Regions from separate parts of the Bacillus sp. SIMBA_154 genome, predicted to be linked through region 2. Evidence: riboswitches for the same ligand, from Rfam matches in the RefSeq annotation. Region 2 holds a riboswitch; the other holds the start of a gene.
What was found. Region 2 has a riboswitch for glycine ahead of R0K30_RS12610 (amino acid permease). Riboswitches for the same ligand answer to the same signal wherever they lie in the genome.

Region 1: linked by a shared signal. The riboswitch ahead of gcvT (glycine cleavage system aminomethyltransferase GcvT) and the one ahead of R0K30_RS12610 (amino acid permease) in region 2 are both predicted to bind glycine.

What each region holds. Positions count from the first base shown of each region.
Region 1 is NZ_JAWJBV010000001.1:105,224-116,066, reverse strand. It holds gene R0K30_RS00665 (patatin-like phospholipase family protein) at 1-618, opposite strand, end outside; gene mntR (transcriptional regulator MntR) at 929-1,363, opposite strand; gene R0K30_RS00655 (lipoate--protein ligase family protein) at 1,449-2,285, opposite strand; gene R0K30_RS00650 (rhodanese-like domain-containing protein) at 2,506-2,886, shown strand; gene gcvPB (aminomethyl-transferring glycine dehydrogenase subunit GcvPB) at 2,929-4,389, opposite strand; gene gcvPA (aminomethyl-transferring glycine dehydrogenase subunit GcvPA) at 4,382-5,728, opposite strand; gene gcvT (glycine cleavage system aminomethyltransferase GcvT) at 5,745-6,842, opposite strand; glycine riboswitch at 6,948-7,044, opposite strand; glycine riboswitch at 7,048-7,155, opposite strand; gene R0K30_RS00630 (DEAD/DEAH box helicase) at 7,406-9,076, shown strand; gene R0K30_RS00625 (YqhG family protein) at 9,091-9,888, shown strand; gene R0K30_RS00620 (anti-repressor SinI family protein) at 10,071-10,235, shown strand; gene sinR (transcriptional regulator SinR) at 10,269-10,604, shown strand; gene tasA (biofilm matrix protein TasA) at 10,673-10,843, opposite strand, start outside.
Region 2 is NZ_JAWJBV010000008.1:49,240-60,082, reverse strand. It holds gene R0K30_RS12630 (MFS transporter) at 1-752, shown strand, start outside; gene R0K30_RS12625 (quinate/shikimate dehydrogenase) at 793-1,695, opposite strand; gene R0K30_RS12620 (MFS transporter) at 1,714-2,895, opposite strand; gene R0K30_RS12615 (LacI family DNA-binding transcriptional regulator) at 3,314-4,336, opposite strand; glycine riboswitch at 4,611-4,690, shown strand; gene R0K30_RS12610 (amino acid permease) at 4,853-6,199, shown strand; gene R0K30_RS12605 (DUF3169 family protein) at 6,248-6,928, opposite strand; gene R0K30_RS12600 (helix-turn-helix transcriptional regulator) at 6,925-7,131, opposite strand; gene R0K30_RS12595 (NUDIX hydrolase) at 7,302-7,925, shown strand; gene R0K30_RS12590 (DUF4188 domain-containing protein) at 7,937-8,419, opposite strand; gene R0K30_RS12585 (PadR family transcriptional regulator) at 8,424-8,975, opposite strand; gene R0K30_RS12580 (hypothetical protein) at 9,168-10,064, shown strand; gene R0K30_RS12575 (beta-glucoside-specific PTS transporter subunit IIABC) at 10,373-10,843, shown strand, end outside.

The DNA of each region.
Region 1 (10,843 bases), on a different contig from region 2:
AACACCAACAAACGGTCTTTTTTTCTCTTCAGCAAATAACCAAATCGGGAAGTTGCTGAGGACTCCGCCATCAACAATGGTACAAATGCCTTTTGAAGACTTTAGTTTGACTGGCTCGAAAAAATATGGCAGGCTGCAGCTCATGCGAATGGCACGTGCAACGGAAAACCGTTCTGGATTTAATCCATATGAAGGAAGGTCGTCTGGCAGGACGAGGATTCTTCCATTTGTTAAATCAGAAGCGACGATTTTGAGCGAATCTTTTTTGAGATCCCCAAATACGGTAACCCCTTTTCGTTTTAAAACATCTGTGAGCCATTTTTCCAGCCGGTCTCCTTTGTAAAGACCAAGACGCCAATAAATGGATACCCATCTGAGCATTTTAAACGGGATGAATTGACACCTTCGGTCAAGCAATTGATGTTCATCCATTTCATCTAAAAGCTCCCGAATCTCCTGACTCGTAAAACCTGCTGCGATGAGTGAAGCAATGATCGCTCCAGCACTTGTACCAGCAAGGCGGACAAATTGAAATCCTCTCGCTTCAAGCGCCTCATAAGCACCTGCAAGCGCTGCACCCTTAATGCCTCCACCTGAGAACACACCATCTATCTTCATTAAGGAGCCCCCTTTTTATCTCACACTATTAATAGTGTAGGAGCATTTGCTTTCAATTAGAACTTTATTCAAAAAGGACACCCATACTGAGGGTGTCCCTTTCAGCGTGTAGACAAACCCTCGCATTCGTTGTCAGTCCTGCGTGCCGGTGCTCACGAATGTCAAATTCGCTCCGCTCCGGTACTCGTCCTTCCTAGACTTCAAGGGTTTTCTATCATGCTGAAAAGAAGACAAAGGGCTAAAATAAAGATCATTTTAGCCCTTTGTCAACAACCTGAAAGGACACCCATGCTGAGGGTGTCCTTTTTTCTTAAGATTCTTGATTTGTTTGTTCGTTTTTCTTTTGAATCGCTTTCAGCTGTACAGATCGCTCGTCGTTTTCTTCAAAGAATTGAACAAGATCGCCGATGCGGTCAATGCTGTTCCAGCTGAGATGATGCTCAATGCCTTCTACATCATCATAAATTTTCTTTTCATCTACACCAATGATTCTTAAAAATTGCTCTAGCAGTTCATGTCTGTATACGAGACGTTTTCCAATTTTTTTGCCTTTCGGGGTTAAAATCAGACCACGATATTTCTCATAAATAAGGTATTCATCTTTATCTAGCTTCTGAACCATTTTTGTTACAGAGGAGGGATGGACAGCGAGGGCTTCTGCAATATCAGATACTCTGGCATATCCTTTTTCTTCTATCAGCATATAAATTTGTTCAATATAATCTTCCATACTAGGTGTAGTCATAAAACCCCTCCAAAATGCACCTTTACTTAATAATCATAACAATTCTACACCATCGCCCATTAAAAAACAAGAAGTGTCCATCGTCTTAACGCTTGTAATTCCAATCATCTGAGGCATATTTCGTTTTGGCGAGATGGTGGACAAACGCTAATTCTTCATCTGTCAGTTCATAAGGCACAAGCTCGATATTTAATCCTTTTTCAAACCCTCGTTTAAACGCCACACGTGCATCGTCTAATGTACATGTTCGATCTGAAATTTCATTGATTGCGACCGCCTTGTTTTTAAAGCTGCGCTGCATCCGCTCTCTTACCCGGTCGTTTGGATAAAGAAACAAATCGAACAATTTGTCCTCATCAAGGTCAATTAAGATTGAGCCATGCTGAAGGATCACACCTTTTTGTCTCGTTTGAGCACTGCCTGCCACTTTTCTGCCTTCTACGACAAGCTCGTACCACGAAGGGGCATCAAAGCATACAGACGATCTTGGGTTTTTTAAGCTTTCCTTTTCTTTTTCTGTACGAGGAATGGCAAAATACGCATCAAGTCCCAGTTCTTTAAAGCCCTCTAAAATGCCTTCTGAAATGACGCGGTACGCCTCTGTCACTGTCGCTGGCATTTCTGGATGCTCCTCTGACACAATGACGCTGTAGGTCAGTTCCTGATCATGAAGAACCCCCCGCCCTCCTGTTGGTCTGCGGACAAATCCGAGACCATAGCGCTTGACTGCTTCCATGTTGATTTCTTTTTCAACATGCTGAAAATACCCAACAGACAATGTTGCCGGATCCCATCCATAAAAACGGATCACAGGCGGGATAAGCTTCTCACTATGCCAATAAAGCAAGGCTTCGTCCATTGCCATGTTAAAGGCTGGGTCCTTGTTTCCTGTATCAATGAAACACCATTTCTCTTTTTGCATATAAAAATCCCTTCTCTTTTACGTAGTCAATATTAGATGATGGCGGTGACCACCGGTTTTCTCTCTTCATCAGTCTATCAAATAGGGAAGGAATTGAAAATAATTCTGACCATTTATGATGACAAGTTTCTTTTGCTTTACTATAATAGTATTTGTCTAAACCGTACCATCAGACAGGCCACTGTGCTGATGCTCAAGAAGGAGTCGAGTCGTATTGCCAATATTCAACTATATCGTCCTCTCACTTTGTGGACTTTTCGTTCTTTATTCCATCGGCAGTTACATTTATCAGCAGCGCATTATGAAAACGCTGACGGAAGAAGAATTCATTAAAGGTTACCGCAAAGCTCAACTCATTGACGTGAGAGAGCCAAATGAGTTTGAAGGCGGACATATTTTAGGGGCAAGAAACATCCCCCTTTCACAATTAAAGCAGCGAAAAAATGAAATACGTCCTGACAAGCCTGTTTATCTCTATTGCCAAAATAATTTGAGAAGCGGGAAAGCAGCCCAAACTTTACGTAAAAACGGATGTCGTGAGATTTATAATTTAAAGGGCGGCTTTAAAAAATGGGGCGGCCGCATCAAAACGAAAAACTAACAAAAAAGACTCTGGGAGCTAGCCGCCCCCTTTGAGTCTTTTTTATTTTCTCTCAAAAACAAGAACTGGATTCCGCGCAGCCTTTGTTTCGTCCATTCGTTTGACAACCGTTGTATGCGGCGCTTCCTGCACCACTTCTGGATTCTCTTCTGCTTCTTTTGCAATTTGAATCATCGCTTCAATGAATGCATCAAGTGTTTCTTTTGATTCTGTTTCAGTTGGTTCAATCATGATACATTCCTCTACATTCAGCGGGAAGTAGATCGTTGGCGGATGATAGCCAAAATCAAGTAATCGTTTGGCAATATCAAGTGTCCTCACACCTAGTTTCTTCTGACGTTTACCTGAAAGGACAAATTCATGCTTACAGTGACGATCAAATGGTAAATCGTAATGAGCACATAAGCGGCGCATCATATAGTTCGCATTTAACACAGCATTATCTGTTACAGCCTTTAAGCCGTCTGGACCCATTGAGCGGATGTACGCATATGCCCTGACGTTAATGCCAAAGTTGCCATAGAACGGCTTGACGCGTCCAATTGATTGTGGACGATCATCATCAAAATAAAAACGACCTTCCTTCTTCACAAGTACTGGCTTTGGCAAGTACGGAAGCAAATCCTTTTTCACTCCAACTGGACCTGAACCAGGACCTCCGCCTCCGTGTGGACCTGTAAAGGTTTTATGAAGATTTAAGTGAACCACATCAAATCCCATATCCCCTGGTCTTGCTCTGCTTAAAACAGCATTCAAATTCGCTCCGTCATAATAAAGCTTACCGCCAGCTCCGTGAACGATTTCAGCCATTTCTAAAATGTTTTCTTCAAAAAGGCCGAGTGTATTCGGGTTTGTCAGCATAAGAGCCGCTGTTTCTTCATTCACAACACGGCGTAAATCCTCTAAATCAACAAGCCCATTTTCATCAGATGCAACGGTAATCGTTTCAAACCCAGCCACTGTCGCAGATGCCGGATTCGTTCCATGAGCAGAATCCGGCACGATGACTTTTGTTCGCTTATGATCTCCTCTTGCTTCATGGTACGCACGAATCATCATGAGCCCCGTCCATTCGCCATGTGCACCTGCCGCAGGCTGTAATGTCACTGCGTCCATTCCTGTGATTTCTTCAAGATGGTCGCCTAGGTCATAAAGTAATTCTAATGCTCCTTGCACAGTGTCTGCTTCTTGAAGTGGATGAATTTGCGAGAAGCCTGCAAGGCGTGCAACCTTTTCGTTAATCTTTGGGTTATATTTCATCGTACAAGAGCCAAGAGGGTAAAATCCTGAATCAACTCCATGATTACGTCTTGATAGTGCCGTATAATGACGCATGATATCAAGCTCAGATACTTCCGGAAGCTCAGCATCCTCATGACGAATGTACGTTTCATCAAATAAAGCCGGGAGCTCCTGTTCAGGTACATCTAAATCAGGCAGGCTATAACCAATTCTTCCTTCTTTGGATAATTCAAAAATAAGCGGCTGATCTTGTTTATTCATGGCGATCCCCCAATTCCTTGATGAACGTATCAATTTCTTCTTTTGTTCTTAGCTCTGTCACGGCTACCAGCATGTGCTGCTGAAGCTCTGGGTAGTCTATCCCTAAGTCATAGCCGCCGATGATCCCTTTTTCAAGCAATCGTTTATTGACTTCTTTCACAGGCTCATTTAACTTGATCACAAATTCATTAAAATGGGCTCCTTCTACATCAGCCTGAAGCCCATGTTTTTCCGCCTGCGTCTTGGCATAATGGGCTTTTTGCACGTTTTGATAGGCGATTTCTTTTATGCCTGTCTTTCCAAGTGCCGTCATCGCAACAGAAGCGGCTAACGCATTTAATGCCTGATTCGAACAAATATTTGACGTCGCTTTGTCTCTTCGAATGTGCTGTTCACGCGCTTGAAGGGTCAGCACAAACCCACGAACACCATTTTCGTCTTCTGTCTGCCCGACTAAACGCCCTGGAACTTTTCGCATTAATTTTTTCGTCACGGCAAAATACCCGCAATGAGGTCCGCCAAATGCAGCCGGAATGCCAAACGGCTGTGCATCACCAACAACAATATCTGCCCCCAGTTTTCCTGGCGGCGTCAGTAAACCGAGTGCAAGCGGATTACTTGAGACAATGAACAGGCTCTTTCCTTTATGTGCAATCGGTTCAATCTCTTTTAACGGTTCGACTACACCGAAAAAGTTTGGATATTGTACAAGAACAGCTGCTGTTTCGTCGCAGACGGCCTCTTCTAATGCCGCTACATCCGTCTGCCCTTTTCGCGCAGGTACCTCAACTACTTCAATATGCTGTCCTTTGGCATATGTTTTCAGCACTGCTCTTGATTCAGGGTGAACCGATTCAGAGACAACAATTTTCTTTTTCTTTGTATGTCCTGCAGCCAGCATCGCCGCTTCAGCTAATGCGGTTCCGCCATCATACATCGAGGAGTTGGCAAGATCCATGCCGGTCAGCTCAGCGATCATCGTTTGAAACTCAAAGATGGCTTGCAATTCACCTTGTGAAATCTCGGGCTGATAAGGTGTATACGCTGTATAAAATTCAGAGCGTGAGATGACGTGATCGACAATGACAGGCTGATAATGATCATACACACCAGCACCAAGAAACGATGAATAGGAAACAGTATCCTTATTCTTTGCAGCTAAGCGAGATAATTCCCGCACAAGCTCTGTTTCAGATGCGGCTTCTTTGATGTTGTATGCCCCTTTGAATCGTACTTTCTCTGGGATATCTGAAAAAAGCTCATCAATCGACTGAACGCCGATGACATCCAGCATTTCTTTTTGATCTTGCTCTGTTTGCGGCAAATACCTGTGCTTCATCCTCTATTCCCCCTCGTTATTTGGCTCTTTTATAAAATGGTGTGGCGACGATTTTGGCTTTTAGACGTTTTTTACGAACTTGTACTTCCACCTCTGCCTGAAGCTGCGCCTCTGATGTTTCGATCAAAGCAAGCCCGATATTTTTCTTTAACGTTGGAGATTGTGTACCCGTTGTGACAATTCCAATCTGCTTCTCTCCTGAAAAGACCGGATAGTCTGTACGCGGAATCCCTTTATCAATCATTTCAATGCCGACAAGCTTCCGCTTCGCTCCTTCTTCTTTTTGCTTTTTGAGCGCTTCTTTCCCAATAAAATTAGCTTCTTTATCCATTTTCACAGCAAAACCAATCCCGCCCTCTAATGGGGAAATATCCTTTGTGAGCTCCTGACCATAAAGCGGAAGTCTTGCTTCAAATCTCAAGGTGTCACGTGCACCGAGCCCGCACGGCATTAACCCTTTAGGCTGGCCCGCTTTTAATAAAGCCGACCAAATGTGAACGGCATCTTCTGACTGGCAGTAGATTTCAAAGCCGTCTTCTCCTGTGTAGCCAGTTCTTGAAACAAGCACCTCTTTTTGAGCGACCTCAGCTTGTGATAAAAACGTAAATGGCTTGAGAGATGTCACCTCTTCGTCCGCCACATCCTTGATGATGTCAGCAGCAAGAGGTCCTTGAAGTGCTAGCAAGGCGATTTGATCAGAGACGTTTTTGATCAATACGTCATCTTCACCTTGATGCTTGAGCAGCCAATCCACATCTTTTTCGATATTTGATGCATTAATGACAAGCAAATAGTTGTTCTTTTCTTTTTGATAGACGAGCAGGTCATCCACAGTCCCGCCATCTTCATAACACATGGCTGTATATAGTGCCTTACCATCCGTCAGCTTAGACAGATCATTGGTTAATAGCTTTTGTAAAAAAGGAAGGGCATCTTGACCTTTGACTTCCACCTCACCCATGTGAGACACATCAAAAAGCCCTGCTTTTGTTCGAACAGCTTCATGTTCTTCTTTAATGGAAGAAAACTGGACAGGTAATTCCCAGCCCCCGAAGTCAATGGTTTTTGCGCCAAACGTTTCATACGCATGAAAAAGCGGTGTTCGTTTCAACATCAATCGTTTCCCCCTTTTTTCTTACAGTGCAGATCACAAGCTGAATTTTCAGAAAAAAATCACAGCAAAAAAGGACAGAGAGCTCCCTTTTTATCAAAAAGAAGTCTCTGTCCTTGCACCTGAAAGTTTACAGCACAACATCATTGTGCGTTTTCCCCTTTGGTGGTTTGCTAAAAAAACAATGAGCAAACACTCTCCAGAGTTGCGTCCGGTAAGAGTACTTTTGCCTGAGAGATTCACTGAATCAATTCAGCTTGCTCCTTCGGCGCCTGCCAGTGCAAAATAACCGCCAAGTCTCTCCCCATACCATCATCCGCTCATATTCTTCACATTTATTGGACATACTATCAAAATGGGTGACTTATTTTCTAGATCACTTACCAACATCCTACCATTAGAAATGGATCAAGAGCAACAGAAAAATCATTAACATTTTTAAAATAAATGTTCAGTATCGTTCGCTTTTATTGAAATATATAGTCTTTTAAAGATCTCTCAAAAAATGAAGCGTTTAAAAACAGAACGATTTTATTATAAACCGACTAGAAAGGCAGGCGATGACATTGAATATTCAAACGATTTTTGATCAAGAATGGGTAAGTGAATTTCAGCAGCGGCTTTCAGCAGACGGTCCCTGGGCGAACTGGGATATGTACCGATTAGCGACGCAGGTTCAGAAAGTCACGGCGATTGATTCATTCGAGGGTTTGCAAGCTCCTACGCACCTACCTGACTTCACTCCTTTAAAACACCAGCTCGAAGTAGCCAGAAGAGTCGTAGAAGAGATGAACGGGAAAGCCATTCTAGCAGATGAAGTGGGACTTGGGAAAACTGTAGAAGCAGGGCTCATTATCAAAGAATACATGATTCGTGGACTTGCCAAAAAAATTCTCATTCTCGTCCCCGCCTCCCTTGTGTCTCAATGGGTGCAGGAGCTGCGGACGAAATTTTACATTGATGCTGTCGAACAAAAAAAAAGCTATGTGTGGGAGCAGTGTGACGTCGTAGTTTCCTCAATTGATACAGCCAAAAGACAGCCGCATCGAGACACGATTTTATCTATCGCCTACGATATGGTCATTATTGATGAAGCACACAAACTGAAAAACAATAAAACGAAAAACTATGAATTTGTGAGAAATCTAAATAAGAAGTTCTGCCTCCTGCTTACAGCTACGCCTATTCAAAACCGAATCGGAGAAATTTTCAATCTCGTTTCCCTTCTGAAGCCGGGCCATCTTGGGAATGAACATCAGTTTAAAGATGTTTTTGCCAAAAAGGACTTGCAGCTTGAAGATCATGATCGATTGAAACAGCTAATCAATAAAGTGATGATTCGTAACCGAAGAGAAGACACTGGCATCGAGTGGTCAAAACGGCATGTCAAGACGATTTCCATTCATTTCTCTCCGACAGAGCAAGCGTTATATGATGAAATCTGCAAGCTGAAAGAGAATCCAGCTTATACAAAGCACATGTTTTCAATCATGACCTTGGAACGGGAATGCTGCTCAAGCCGCGAGGCGGTCTATATGACGATTAAAAAAATGCAGGAAGAAGAAAAACACATTTTAGGATCTTCTGCCATTGCGCAAATCATGGAGAAAATCAACCAAGTCGAGCAAAATTCAAAGGCGCTGGAAGTCGTCAAACTCATTCAGCAGTTAAATGAGAAAGTGATTATTTTCACTGAATATCGTGCGACACAAATTTATTTACAATGGTTTCTTCAGCAAAACGGCATTAGCTCGGTTCCTTTTCGAGGCGGCTTTAAGCGGAGCAAAAAAGACTGGATGAAAGATTTATTTAGAGAACGGGCTCAAGTGTTAATTGCTACAGAAGCCGGCGGCGAAGGGATTAACCTTCAGTTTTGTAACCAGATCATCAACTACGACCTTCCGTGGAATCCGATGCGTCTAGAACAGAGAATTGGACGTATCCACCGCCTTGGCCAAGAGCGGGATGTCCACATTTACAATATGGCAACGAACGGAACAGTCGAGGAACATATTCTAAAGCTTTTATATGAAAAAATTCAGCTGTTTGAAAACGTCATTGGCGATCTAGATGATATTTTAACGCGAATTGATATCCAAGATGCCGAAACAGAATTGCATCATATACTCTTTCAGCACAAATCTGACGGAGACATGAAAAAGAAATTAACCCAGTTTGCTTCCTATTTAACAGAAGCACAAACACCGCTTTTAGAAAAAAGGCAGCAAGGCTTATAAAGGAGAGTTGATCAATGGAGCAGCGTGACATTCATACATTTCTTCTCCGTTTCTTTCAGGCGAACCAATGCGACATATTAGAAGAAAGTGCAGGACATATGACAGTGCAGCTAACGATCGAAATGGATAAATTGATTATGAACCGCCCTTTTTATTGGCACTGGCTCGAAAAAACGGGCGGTGTACCTGAGCCGCGGCAACTGACCTTAATCACCGATCAAAAAAAAGCCGGTGACACGGTCGAAGGTGAATTTGTCCACTTCGGCTCCCCTCGTTTATTTCAAATATTCGAGGCTGTTAAGCAGCAAGGCCGATTTATCCGGCTCTACGAAAGAGTGAGACCGCTTAGCAACAACCAGATCGCGCTGGAACCATGGCTTGGTCTCAATGTGAAAATATCCTACCTGGCAGACCGTAAAAAGGATAAGCTGCTGTCACTTGGGCTTCATCTGATACGAGGAGAAGTCATAGAACAATTTCAAGAAAAGCTCGAAGCCCGTGAGCTGTCGTCTCAAATTCCTGATTATTGCTTTACGATGAGTACAATGATTAAGCCAGAAAGCGGCGTCAAACGGCTCTATAGCCTGATGGAGCGTTATGCCCATGAGGAGCCGGACGATTGGGCGGTGAGGGCTGTTCAAAAGTGGAAAGAAGACTCGGAACTTTTAAACCAATTTTATGAAGGGACTTCAGACACATCTGTAGAATATGAAATAGAAAGACAAGCACTTAAAACTTTATACGAACCAAAAATCAGTCTTACGATTGAAAATGGCGGGCTTTTTTACTTACAGCAAAAAAGAGGAGGTTGACTCACGAGTCCCCTCCCCTTCATGTGACATACGATTTTCGATCAGTCAAAAGCAAAGTTTGTCTGTTTGTATTGGGCGGAAACATGACGCAAGCAACCTATGAGGTCTTACCACCTGTGTCTTTCCATTTAATGCGTTAAGTGCCTGAAATACACGATTCAGTATTTTAGGAGGGTATTTGTATGGAAAAGAAAACGAAATTATTAGACAGTGAATGGGTTCAATTATTACGCGAAGCTCGCAAAGCAGGGCTAACAGTTGAAGAAGTCCGTCATTTTCTCAAATCAAAGGAAAAGTCCTCTGAGTCTCCCCCTCTGGTAAGAAGTCATTCTATCAAACCTTTCTGAATGTGCTATAATATCGAAAGGAAGGTGATGACATTGATTGGCCAGCGTATTAAACAATACCGCAATGAAAAAGGCTACTCACTATCAGAACTGGCCGAAAAGGCTGGGGTAGCGAAGTCTTATTTAAGCTCAATAGAAAGAAACTTGCAAACAAACCCCTCCATTCAATTTCTTGAAAAAATCTCCGCCGTTCTGGACGTCTCGGTTCATACACTGTTACACGAAAAAGATGAAACCGAATACGATGGTCAATTAGATAGTGAATGGGAAAAACTAGTTCGAGATGCAATGACATCAGGGGTTTCGAAAAAGCAATTTCGTGAATTTTTAGATTATCAAATCTGGAAAAAACAGCAAGAAGAGGAGTAAAGCGCACGTTTTAGCGCATACTCCTCCAATTGCTATGCAGAGCTTATATATCAGTCTAAAGACTGTATTTATTTTTTATCTTCGCTGTGTGCTTTTTCGTTTTCTTTCACGTAGCCTTTTTCATCCGTATGCTTTTTGGGATTGATCGTTAAACCATTCCACTGAGTCGCTTCGAAGGAAAGATCAATTTGAATCGCATCGCCTTGGTATTTATTTTGGATATAGTGACCAGCTTTATC
Region 2 (10,843 bases):
TGGCTATTTTCTTTTTAGCGGAGCATGATTTGTTTTATGGCATTGCGTTTTTTGTTCCTGCCCTTATCTATCTTGTGAATGTCTTGATGCTCTGGACATTGCCATTTCCGAATCATCGCAAAGTGGAGCAAGTCCAGGTGACCGAGCATGACGGACTTCCACGCTTCACGTCAGAGCCTACGTTTTGGAGGGAAGGGATCGCACTTATTGTGATCAGCTTTACGTCAAATGGTCTGTACGCCTTGCCGCAAATTTGGCTTCCTACGTACGGTGAGGCCATATTGGGGATGGCTTCTGGCAGTGCAGTGAAGCTGCTTAGTTACTATAGCATGGGTGGTTTGCTGTCAGTCCTATTGCTCGCATTTCTTTTGCGCCGCATTGTCCGTCCGGTCACGGTGCTGCTGATCTATCCAATCATTACACTTGCCTCTATCTGTGTGCTACTGGTCGTAAAATCTCCAGTCATAGGAACTGTCAATTCATTTGTATTGGGATTTTCAACAGCTGGTGTCTTTCAGCTGACATTAACGGTGATGGCTGAATTCTTCTGGAAGAACAAAGGAACGATGACAGGGATTATCTCAACAGCCGGCGGGGTGTCGGCCATTGTCATCCCGGTCGTAACAGGTTTGATTGAAAGCCACTCGACCATTTTACAGATCTTTATGTTCGATGCGGTTGTGGCTGTTGTGGCCATTATCGGTGCGATGTATATTCTGTATCGATACCGCCAAATCATGGTACATGAATAAAAAAAGACGACCTCCGCTCAGGAAGTCGTCTTCTTTTTGTTTAGAAACGGTCGTTTTCAAAAAGTATCTGTTTCACTTGATCAACTGGCATATCTTCACCAGTAAAGAGTTTGTAAGCAAGAGCACCTTGCCATAGCATCATTCCAAGACCGTTAATGGTTTTGGCACCCGCTTCCTGTGCTTGAGCAAGAAGTTTTGTTTTTTGCGGGTTGTACACAACATCTGTCACGATCAAATCTTTACGCAGTACATCAAGCGTGTCATCAATAATGCTAAGCTGGTCTAATGGTTTCATCCCAAGGCTTGTCCCATTTGCTAAGATCGCACTCTCAGCTACTTCACGGCGGAAAGCGTCTTTGTCTTCAAGTGGGAAAATGTTCGCTTTGACACCGAATGATTTCATCTCTTCATTGATGTACTTCACATTTTCTTCCGCTTGAACAAAGTATTGATCTTGACGAGCAAAAATACTAATTTCACGAATTCCTGATTGTGCAAGTTGAATGGCAATCGGTGTCGCAGCACCGCCTGAGCCAACAAGTGTTACCTTTTGTCCAGCTAGTTCAACGCCATGTTCAATCAAGTTTCTCACGTAACCAAGACCATCTGTGTTGTAGCCAATCAGTTTGCCATCTTTGTTCACAACAGTGTTGCTTGCACGTGTATATCTCGCAGAATCATCTAGTTCATCTAAGTAATCCAGCACTTTCATTTTATTTGGCATAGATACGTTAAATCCAGCTGCACCCATCGCTTTCATTCCGTTTACTGCTGCTTCTAGTTCATCATTTCCTACTTCAAAGGCTAGGTAAGCATAGTTGATACCTGTTAATGTGTATCCAAGGTTGTGCATCCGTGGTGACAGGCTGTGTCCAATTGGTGTAGCAAGAAGACCGACTAATTTTGTTTTTCCATCAATATTTCGTTCATGTATGTTTGTCATAATTGACATCTCCTTTTATTATCTAGACAATTTTTTCATGCGTCCTAAAACAAAGACTGCTAACAATACGCTAATGACCGCAATGATCATATCGAAAAATAACGTCATTTTAATATCGTACGTGCTGACCAACCCACTTGTAATGAGCGGCACAAGAATAAACGCTGAGCTTGCCGCAATGTTGACGTATGATGAAGCCGTTGCTTTGTTTGTAGGGAATAATTTCATCATAATACTCATGGCCAGCTGGAAGATCCCTGCTGTAAATAATCCTAAGAAAAAGGTGCTGACAATCACAATGCTGTACGTTTCGATTTGAAATAGTGAAAACATTGCAAGGAATGCCCCAATTGGGTAAATAATGGCGACCATAATAGGTGAAATAAATTTATCTAATACGATCGATAGTAATAGAACAGACACAAGGGCACCAATACTAAAATAAGAAAGAAGCTGCGTCGCTTGTCCTGTGCCAAGTCCAATCAGTTTTAACCCGAGTTGCGGAAGCCACGTCTGCCATACGACAAACAATGCAGTAGACGTGAATCCCATGAGCACAACAGCTAAGCCTTCACCAAACATTTTAGGTTCTTCCTTCATTTGTTCCTGCACTGGAAGATCATCTTGTGAAGAGACTTGCTTATGGTTCGGGAATGGCATAAAGATCAAGTAAATCCCTACGAGTAAATAAAGAAGTCCTAGTCCAAAGAACGCCCAGCCCCAGAAGATGTCATGTGCAATAAAGAATGCCAAGATAAATGGAAGAACAGTCGCTCCAATTGAAACGGACGCCTTCACTAAAACAGAAGCTGAACTTGCTTTTTTAGGAAACGATTCTGTTAGAGCAGGGTATGTCCCTGAATCAAGCAGTGAGTTTGCAATCCCTGCTGAAATCGCAAAGATAAAAGCGAGTGTATAATTCGTTGTCGTTGGAATTCCGATTAAGAATAATAAGTAAAGAAAGTTTCCTGTAATAATGACAGGCTTACGTCCCCAGCGGTCTGCTAACCGTCCAGAGAAAAAGAGAGCAATCAGTTTACCTATTCCGATCGCCGATACAAGCAAGCTGATTTTCGGAATATCCACATGGTAGCGTTCAGATAAGCTTTCCATGTTGGAAGCCACAATAATATTGATCATGCCGAGCATGAAGTAGTTTAAATACATGCCAAGTGACGATTTAATATAAGGATTTTTCATGTTCTCACTCCTATATTTAAAACCCTTTTTGGGTCAAATTCTTTGTTAACCTTTGTAATATCAAGCCCATCACAACACCCCTTGTGTGATTGATGAAAAAATAATGAATATTCATCTGTTCTTCCATTAAGTACATCGTTCTACTAAAAATAAAAAATAATAACAGTCTTGATAAGAAAGTGTATCTTCATGATTTGATCAGAATCAGAAATTATCAATTTCAACTGTTGTTAAATAAAAATAATAGTATGACGAATTTGGTATAACGATATACCAAAAGAAGCAACGTGATAAATATACTCCTGCGCTTTAAATGTGTCAAGTTTATGACTTTGTGATGTAAAAAAAGAAAAATGAAATAAAGAAATAGTTGACTTGATCAATAAAAAAAGAGAATTGCTGCACGCAATTCTCCCTTTCATGATGATGTAGAGGTTTCTCTAATATGAAGTTGAGGCTTTAGGATCAATCGCTGCAGCTCTTCATCCTGCTCGTTCATTTTATGATATAAAAGGTTCGCTGCTTTTACTCCGATGGATCGTGGGAATGATGAGACAGTGGTGAGCGGCGGGTGATACATCTCAGCTTCAGGGATGTTATCGAATCCAACAACATCGATGTCTTCACCAGGCTTGATGTCACGTGCTGTCAGTTCCTGAATGACCCCAAACGCGACTAAGTCACTAAAGCAAAAAATAGCAGTAGGAGGCTCGGGCTGGTCGATGACTTGGGTAAGGGCTTCTTTCCCGCCTTCACGGGTAGGTTCCATATCGATAATAAGAGATTCATCAATCGTCAGGTTTGCCTCATCATGGGCTCTTTTGAAACCTTTCATGCGTTCAATCCAAGTCGATGAGGACTTGATGCCGCCTAAAAAGGCAATACGTCGATGTCCTTTTTGAAGAAGGTGATGTACCGCCATCCAAGCGCCTTGTTCATAATCAGCGCCGACATAGTCACAATGCACTTCCGCTAATTCACGGTTTGCTAGCACTTTTGGGGTGCGAATTTGATTTAACTGTTTGACCGTCCTAGTAGAGCTTTTCGAAGCTGGGTTTAAAATAATCCCGCCAACTCGGTGCTCTACCATTGTGGAAATGAGCCGTTCCTGCTTATCGACACTGTCAAAGGTTGTACCGAGTAAAACGGTATAGCCAAGTGATTCAAGTGTGGTTTGCACGCCGATTAAAAACTCAGAAATAAAGGTGTTTGAAATGTCCGTGACGATAACACCCACAATATTGGAGCTTTTTGACCGCATGTTTGCAGCGACGCGGTCGTACACGTATCCTAAATCCTCCATGGATTGCAGTACTTTTGTTCGAGTGGCTTCAGAGATTCTAGGATTGTTTCGAACAACGAGTGAGGCCGTTGAAGTCGAGACACCGGCATGCCGGGCGACTTCCTGTAATGTGACACGCTGTTTGTTCAATTTTTTCATTTGTCTTCACCAACTTCAATGGATTGCCTAACTTTGGTTCATAGTCAAGATGGATTTCTCCATCAAACGAGCCGAACATCTTTTGATTTATTATACCTTATCAGGGGGTGTTGATGAAGTGAAGTCATATTGCATCAGGTAGAGAAGGGATAAAATCTTAAAAGATTACCATTGACAGCTTTCTTCTAGAGGCGTAAAATATAAAATTATTCAGAAATAGCAACATTTTAAGTAAATAACGAAGGCTATGATTGCTGTGGGTCACACTATGGCAGGAGCAGCTTCTGGAGAGACCGCATGTATGTGCGGCGCCGAAGGGTTCACAATCTCAGGCAAAAGGACAGAAGAGTACGAAATATTGTATTTGTGATGCATGGATGATGCCATGTATTGCTTTTCTCTATTTTGCTATTCTTTTATGACCATGAGATTGGAGCGCATCCAATCTCTTTTTTTATGGACTTTTTGAAGGTTCATTATTTTAGTATAGGATCGTGTCGGAGGAGGGCGTTGACATTGGCACAACAAGAATTAAAACGAGATTTATCAAACCGTCATGTTCAATTAATTGCAATAGGCGGAACCATCGGAACAGGGCTGTTTTTAGGCTCTGGAAAGGCCATTCAATTGGCAGGTCCGTCGATTATTTTTGCTTATTTAATTGTCGGAATGGCCATCTTTTTTGTCATGAGGGCACTTGGAGAATTGCTCTTATCGAAGACAGGCTATCAGTCATTAACCGATATTGCAGAGGACTATCTTGGCCCATGGGCTTCCTTTGTAACTGGCTGGACGTATTGGTTTTGCTGGATTATGACAGCGATGGCTGATGTCATTGCGGTCGGGGTGTATGTGCAGTATTGGTTTGACATTCCGCAATGGATTCCTGCAATCATTTGTTTGTTGATTTTACTAGGGTTTAATTTATTAACAGTGAAGCTTTTTGGAGAAATGGAATTTTGGTTTGCACTGATTAAAGTCATTACGATTCTAATGCTAATTGGCGTTGGGGTTGTTCTTTTAATCATTGGTTTTCAAACAGATGCCGGGCCTGTGACGGTCACGAACCTTTGGTCACATGGCGGGGTATTTCCAAATGGTGTCACAGGCTTCTTATTGTCATTCCAGATGGTGATTTTTGCGTATGTGGGAGTGGAACTTGTTGGCGTGTCCGCAGCAGAAACGGCGAATCCACAAAAAAACATTCCGTCTGCGATTAATAAAATTCCATTAAGAATTCTATTTTTCTATGTGGGTGCGATCTTTGTTTTATTATGTATCAACCCATGGACCGAGCTCAGTGCATCAGAAAGTCCTTTTGTGAAAACCTTTGGACTGATTGGTATACCAGTAGCAGCGGGGCTCATTAATTTTGTTGTCCTGACTTCTGCGGCTTCCGCTTGTAATAGCGGCATGTTCTCGACGAGCCGTATTTTGTATAATCTCAGTCATCAAAAACAGGGACCATCTTCCTTTGGCCGTCTGAATAAACACGCTGTCCCAAGCAATGCACTATTTGTTTCAACGATCGTGGTATCTGTCGGGGCTCTTTTAAGCAAGCTGATTCCTGAACAAGCCTTTGGCATTGTGACAACAATCAGTGCCATTTGTTTCATTTGGGTATGGAGTATTATTTTAATATGTCACCTGAAATATAAAAAAACACGTCCTGAACTGCATGCAGCATCTACCTTTAAAGCGCCATTCACACCTTTTGTGAATATTTGTGTTCTTGTGCTTTTTGCCGCCATTCTCGTGATCATGCTCTTCGCTGACGCAACACGTCCAGCGCTGTTATTGACACCGGTATGGTTCGGATTTCTATTTTTGGTTTATGCACGAAAGAAACGCCGTGCTGCATAATGGATGAAAAAAAGCACAGCCTTTTCATAGCGCTGTGCTTTTTACCATTTAACGATTTCTAATCTTCAACATGTAATTTGCATTCAGAATGATCAAAACAAGTCCTATGATCATGATCGAGAAGAGCTGAGAGTGATTCGCTCCAAGGGAATATACAATGAGAATAAACATGGCACCGATCAATAACATATTCATCATTTGGTAGGTGTGAAACAGCCCTCCCAGCATCACATGCTTTTCACCTTCGTCAGAAATGGCGAGCAGCTTTTTGCTATAATCTTTGTCGGATGGGCTTGGTAGATTGCGATTAGGATAGACGAGTTTTAGAACCGATATCGCAGCATAAGAACTGATAATGGTGATCGTAAATAAAGCGACATTGACAAGAATAAGCCAGAGTGGCTGCTCGGTCACGATGGCCATACCGATTGCAATAATGGATAAAATGGTACTCACCGTATTGGCTAACGACAAATCAGTAAAGGTTCGATACTGTTTTACTTCCAGTTCATCCTCCTCATCACCAGATACAGAAAGTGATACTCTTTTCTTCATACGTGAAATTCCTGAAAAACAATAAATGATCAATAGGATCGTCAATCCAGTGATGACAAGAGTCGTTTCGAATGCAATATCAAGAAGTGTCATTTCAAATTCGGCCGCCAGCAAACAGTAAGCACCGAGAAAGCCAAGGAGAGCACCTAAGAGCATCTTGTATACAGTTTTCATGTGAGTTCATCCTCCTCGAATAGAAAAATACGTTCAATGGGTTCCTGAAAAATACGTGAAAGCTTAACAGCGAGCAAGAGCGACGGCATTAATTCGTCGCGTTCCATTAAGCTGATGGTCTGACGAGAAACCTTTGCACGCTTTGCAAGCTCAGTTTGGTTCAAACCATCACGTGCACGAAGCTCTTTTAGCCGATTTTTCATTCCGTCACCTCAATTTTGATCGAAATCTTTCCTTGATTGTAAAGCATTATATTCATTTTGACAAGTTTAGTTGTCAAAATGATAAAAATAATTGTCAGAAAGATCATCTTTATTCAAAAGGTGAACAATGATACGCTAAAGGAAAGAGAAACAGAAAACAGGTGATGTCCTTGTTCATTGATCAATTAAAGAATGACTTACATCAATCACAACCGTTGTTTATTGGAGAAGAGACAGCGTTCAAAGCGGCAGTCCTTGTTCCTTTGGTGCAAGTAAACGGGGAATGGCATATTTTATTTGAGGTGCGATCGCTGACCATGAGAAAACAGCCTGGTGATATTAGCTTCCCTGGAGGCAAACTCGACGGCGGTGAAACAGCACAAGAAGCTGCACTGCGAGAAACACATGAAGAGCTGGGCATTCCGCCTGAATCAGTCGAGATCCTTGGGCAGCTCAGTCCTTACATTGCTTCTCCATCCTTCGTGGTCTATCCGTATGTCGGCATCATTGATGAGCAAAAGGTAAAGCACTCCTTTAATCAAGAGGAAGTGGAGGAGACCTTTACCATACCTTTATCATGGCTCAGCCAATATGAGCCGTACCTACATCATGTGTCTGTTCAGCCAACACCAGCTGAGGATTTCCCCTATGAAAAAATCATGAATGGCGAGAAGTACCGCTGGGGGAGCCGTTCGATTGAGGAATGGTTTTATGATTATGAAAAATACACCATTTGGGGGTTAACAGCCCGCATATTAAAGCATTTTGTGACCGTTGCAAAAAGAAATTCCTAGAGAATCGCTCTCTAGGAATTTGTTGTATCCAGCCGTTCTTCCGCTGTTTGTTTTCCTTTACCAATTGGAATAGAAGCTCTCGCTTGGCTCAGTCCGTAGGAAGGCATGTTCACGTAGACAGATTCATATGATCCGGCTTGAACTTGATACGTTTCATGATAAATGCCCACTGCGTCATTGGTCCGTGCTCTTTGATTAAAGGCCTTCCAAGCCGCCAAATGCTTTTCCATCTTGGCATAGGCAAGAAGGTCATCTGTTGACTTCCAATATTGGATCATCGCTGTAGTGCGTAAACCGAAGTAATTCTCTGTCCCGAGGAAACCAAGCTCGTCTTGATGGGTATACAGTTCTTTGATCATGCCAGGCATCGCCATGAACACAGGCAGCCATTGATGGATCGCCCAGCGTTTGTTGATCCTCATTCCGATGATGAACACAACAATCGAGTCAGAATGGTCCGTTGTAAATCTGCCAGCACGTATGTCGTTTTTCATTCGTTCACCCCTCTTTCTTCATCTGTTCACATGTTTCCACGCACCAATCAATTCCTGCTTGAGCCACTTTCTTTCCATAATCTAAAGTAAACAGCCAGTACTTCGCATCAGCTTCATCTGGATAAAGCTCCTTGATGTTTTGTTCAATCGAAACGTATGTCTCATAACGGATACGGAGCCCCCTCTCATAATCCTGTAGAAGCACCAGCTTTTTCTCAAATGAAAGATATTGTCCAAAAAATAACTTTAATAACACTTCATTTCGTTCTGCTGGTAACTGATCGAGCGGCTGCGCCAGCCATTGCCTTAACGTATCCAGTCCTTTTTCAGTCAGATGATATTCACGCTTGTCTGAACGGCCGGATGTAGAAGTAGGTGAAACCTCAGCAAGTCCTTCCTCGACTATAAACTTTAAAGCAGGATAAATTTGTCCATAACTAATTTTCCAAAAATGATGCAAGCTCTTATCAATTAATTGCTTCACTTCGTACCCTGACTTGCAATCTGTCGTTAAAATACCTAAAATCGCATACGTCGTATCATTGTATTTTTTCAGTACATCCACACACCTAGCTAAAAGATATATCATTTAGATATATAATAAATTTGAAATGAATAAAAAGCAAGAAAATAATAATTGATAGCTTTATATTTTTAAAATACAGGAGATAAATCATAAATATGGTAATATATACTTGATGTGTAAAGAGCTTGCGCATCTATTCATAAAAGAATGGAGGGTGTACAAATGAAGTTGAGGAACATAGGAATATTGTTCATGATTGTTGCACTATTGATTGGTGCTGGAAGTTTTGGAGGAAACAAAGCATCTGCTAAAAAAGAATCACTGAACCAATCTTATGCATATGCCTATAAAACAAAGGACAATGTCAGTTGGCTGAAGGTGACTGAAAAGAAAGGCAAGGTCACGGGATACCTAAACGGTAAGGGTGTGAAGATTGATCCAATTGAGCCTTATATGGTGAAAACAAAATACAAACTAACGGGGAAAACCACGAAAAAAGGATACAAACTTAAAGTCCAACAAAAGAAAAAAACAATCGTATATGACATTTATTTTTCTGGAAAAGACCTCATGGTCAAAAAGCAAGGAGCGAAGAAAAGTAAACGCTATCAATCTGTTGATGAGAAGAGATTAAAAGAATACAAAAAAGCCATTGATAAGCGCTATGATGAGTACGTGGATACAGCAGAAGACCGTTACTATGAGATCATAGGGAAATACACAGACAATTTAAATAAAGCCTACGGCTATTTGTATACAGCAAAAAACAATTCATATCAAATTTTCCTTAATATCGAAGAAGCCGTTTTTGAAGGGGATTTTTCAGGGGCTATTACAATCTCCAAAGCCACAGGGAAGAAAAGTAAGCCATTGAAAAAAGAAAAATATCAAGCAGTTGGAATCACAGGTTTTAAAAACTTTTGGGTCTATCCCACACCAAAAATAAAGGGTGGCCTGTCTAAGATGATAGGATCATCTGATGTAAAAGCTGCCTATATTGAGTTGCCGTTTTGGAAAAAGAATGAAAAAATGAAACTGAAAGCTGTGAATAAGAAACAATATCAAAAGCAAGTAGAAGCATTTAAAAAAGCCGCAAAGAAAAAAGCAAAGAAAAAATAAAGATAACAATCACGTCAGATAGGACATATGATACTATCTGACTTTTTTGATTTAAATGTCCTCTAAAGTAAAATGAGATCGTTTTGGTGACATTAGACTTATAAAAAATATTTTTTAATTCATAAATATATGTTGACGCTTACATTAACTCAATATATACTAAAAACAAATCCAATATTGATAAATTAGACATGTGACTGGTCATGCAGGCAGGATCTAAAAACGATGAATTTCTTGAATTTGTCGTTTTAGGTCCTTTTTTTATTGCCAAAATATAGGTCTCGTGTATGAGAAAAGGGGGAGAAAAGATGGATTATACACAGGTTGCCAAAGACGTCTTACAGCATGTAGGTGGCAAAGAAAACATTGCTCATCTTGAACATTGTTCAACAAGACTTCGCTTCACATTGATTGATCAGAAGAAGGCAGATGTACCGGCTCTAGAAAAAACGCCAGGTGTCATAGCTGTCAGAATGTCAGGACAATGCCAAGTGGTCATTGGGAATGACGTGATTGAAGTGTATCAAAAGTTAACAAGTTTAATAGGTGCCAGCTCATCAGGGAGAGACGCACCTTCCAATCAGCCAAAAGAAAAAAGAAAAGTAGGCGCAGTTCTGTTAGATTTCATTGTCGGTGTCTTCCAGCCGCTTGTTCCAGCTATCGCAGGTGGAGGGATTTTGAAATCATTTCTTCTCCTTTTCTCTTTATTAGGCTGGGTGGATGCAAAGGGTCAAACATATCAAATACTGAACATGGTCGGTGACACACCGCTTTACTTC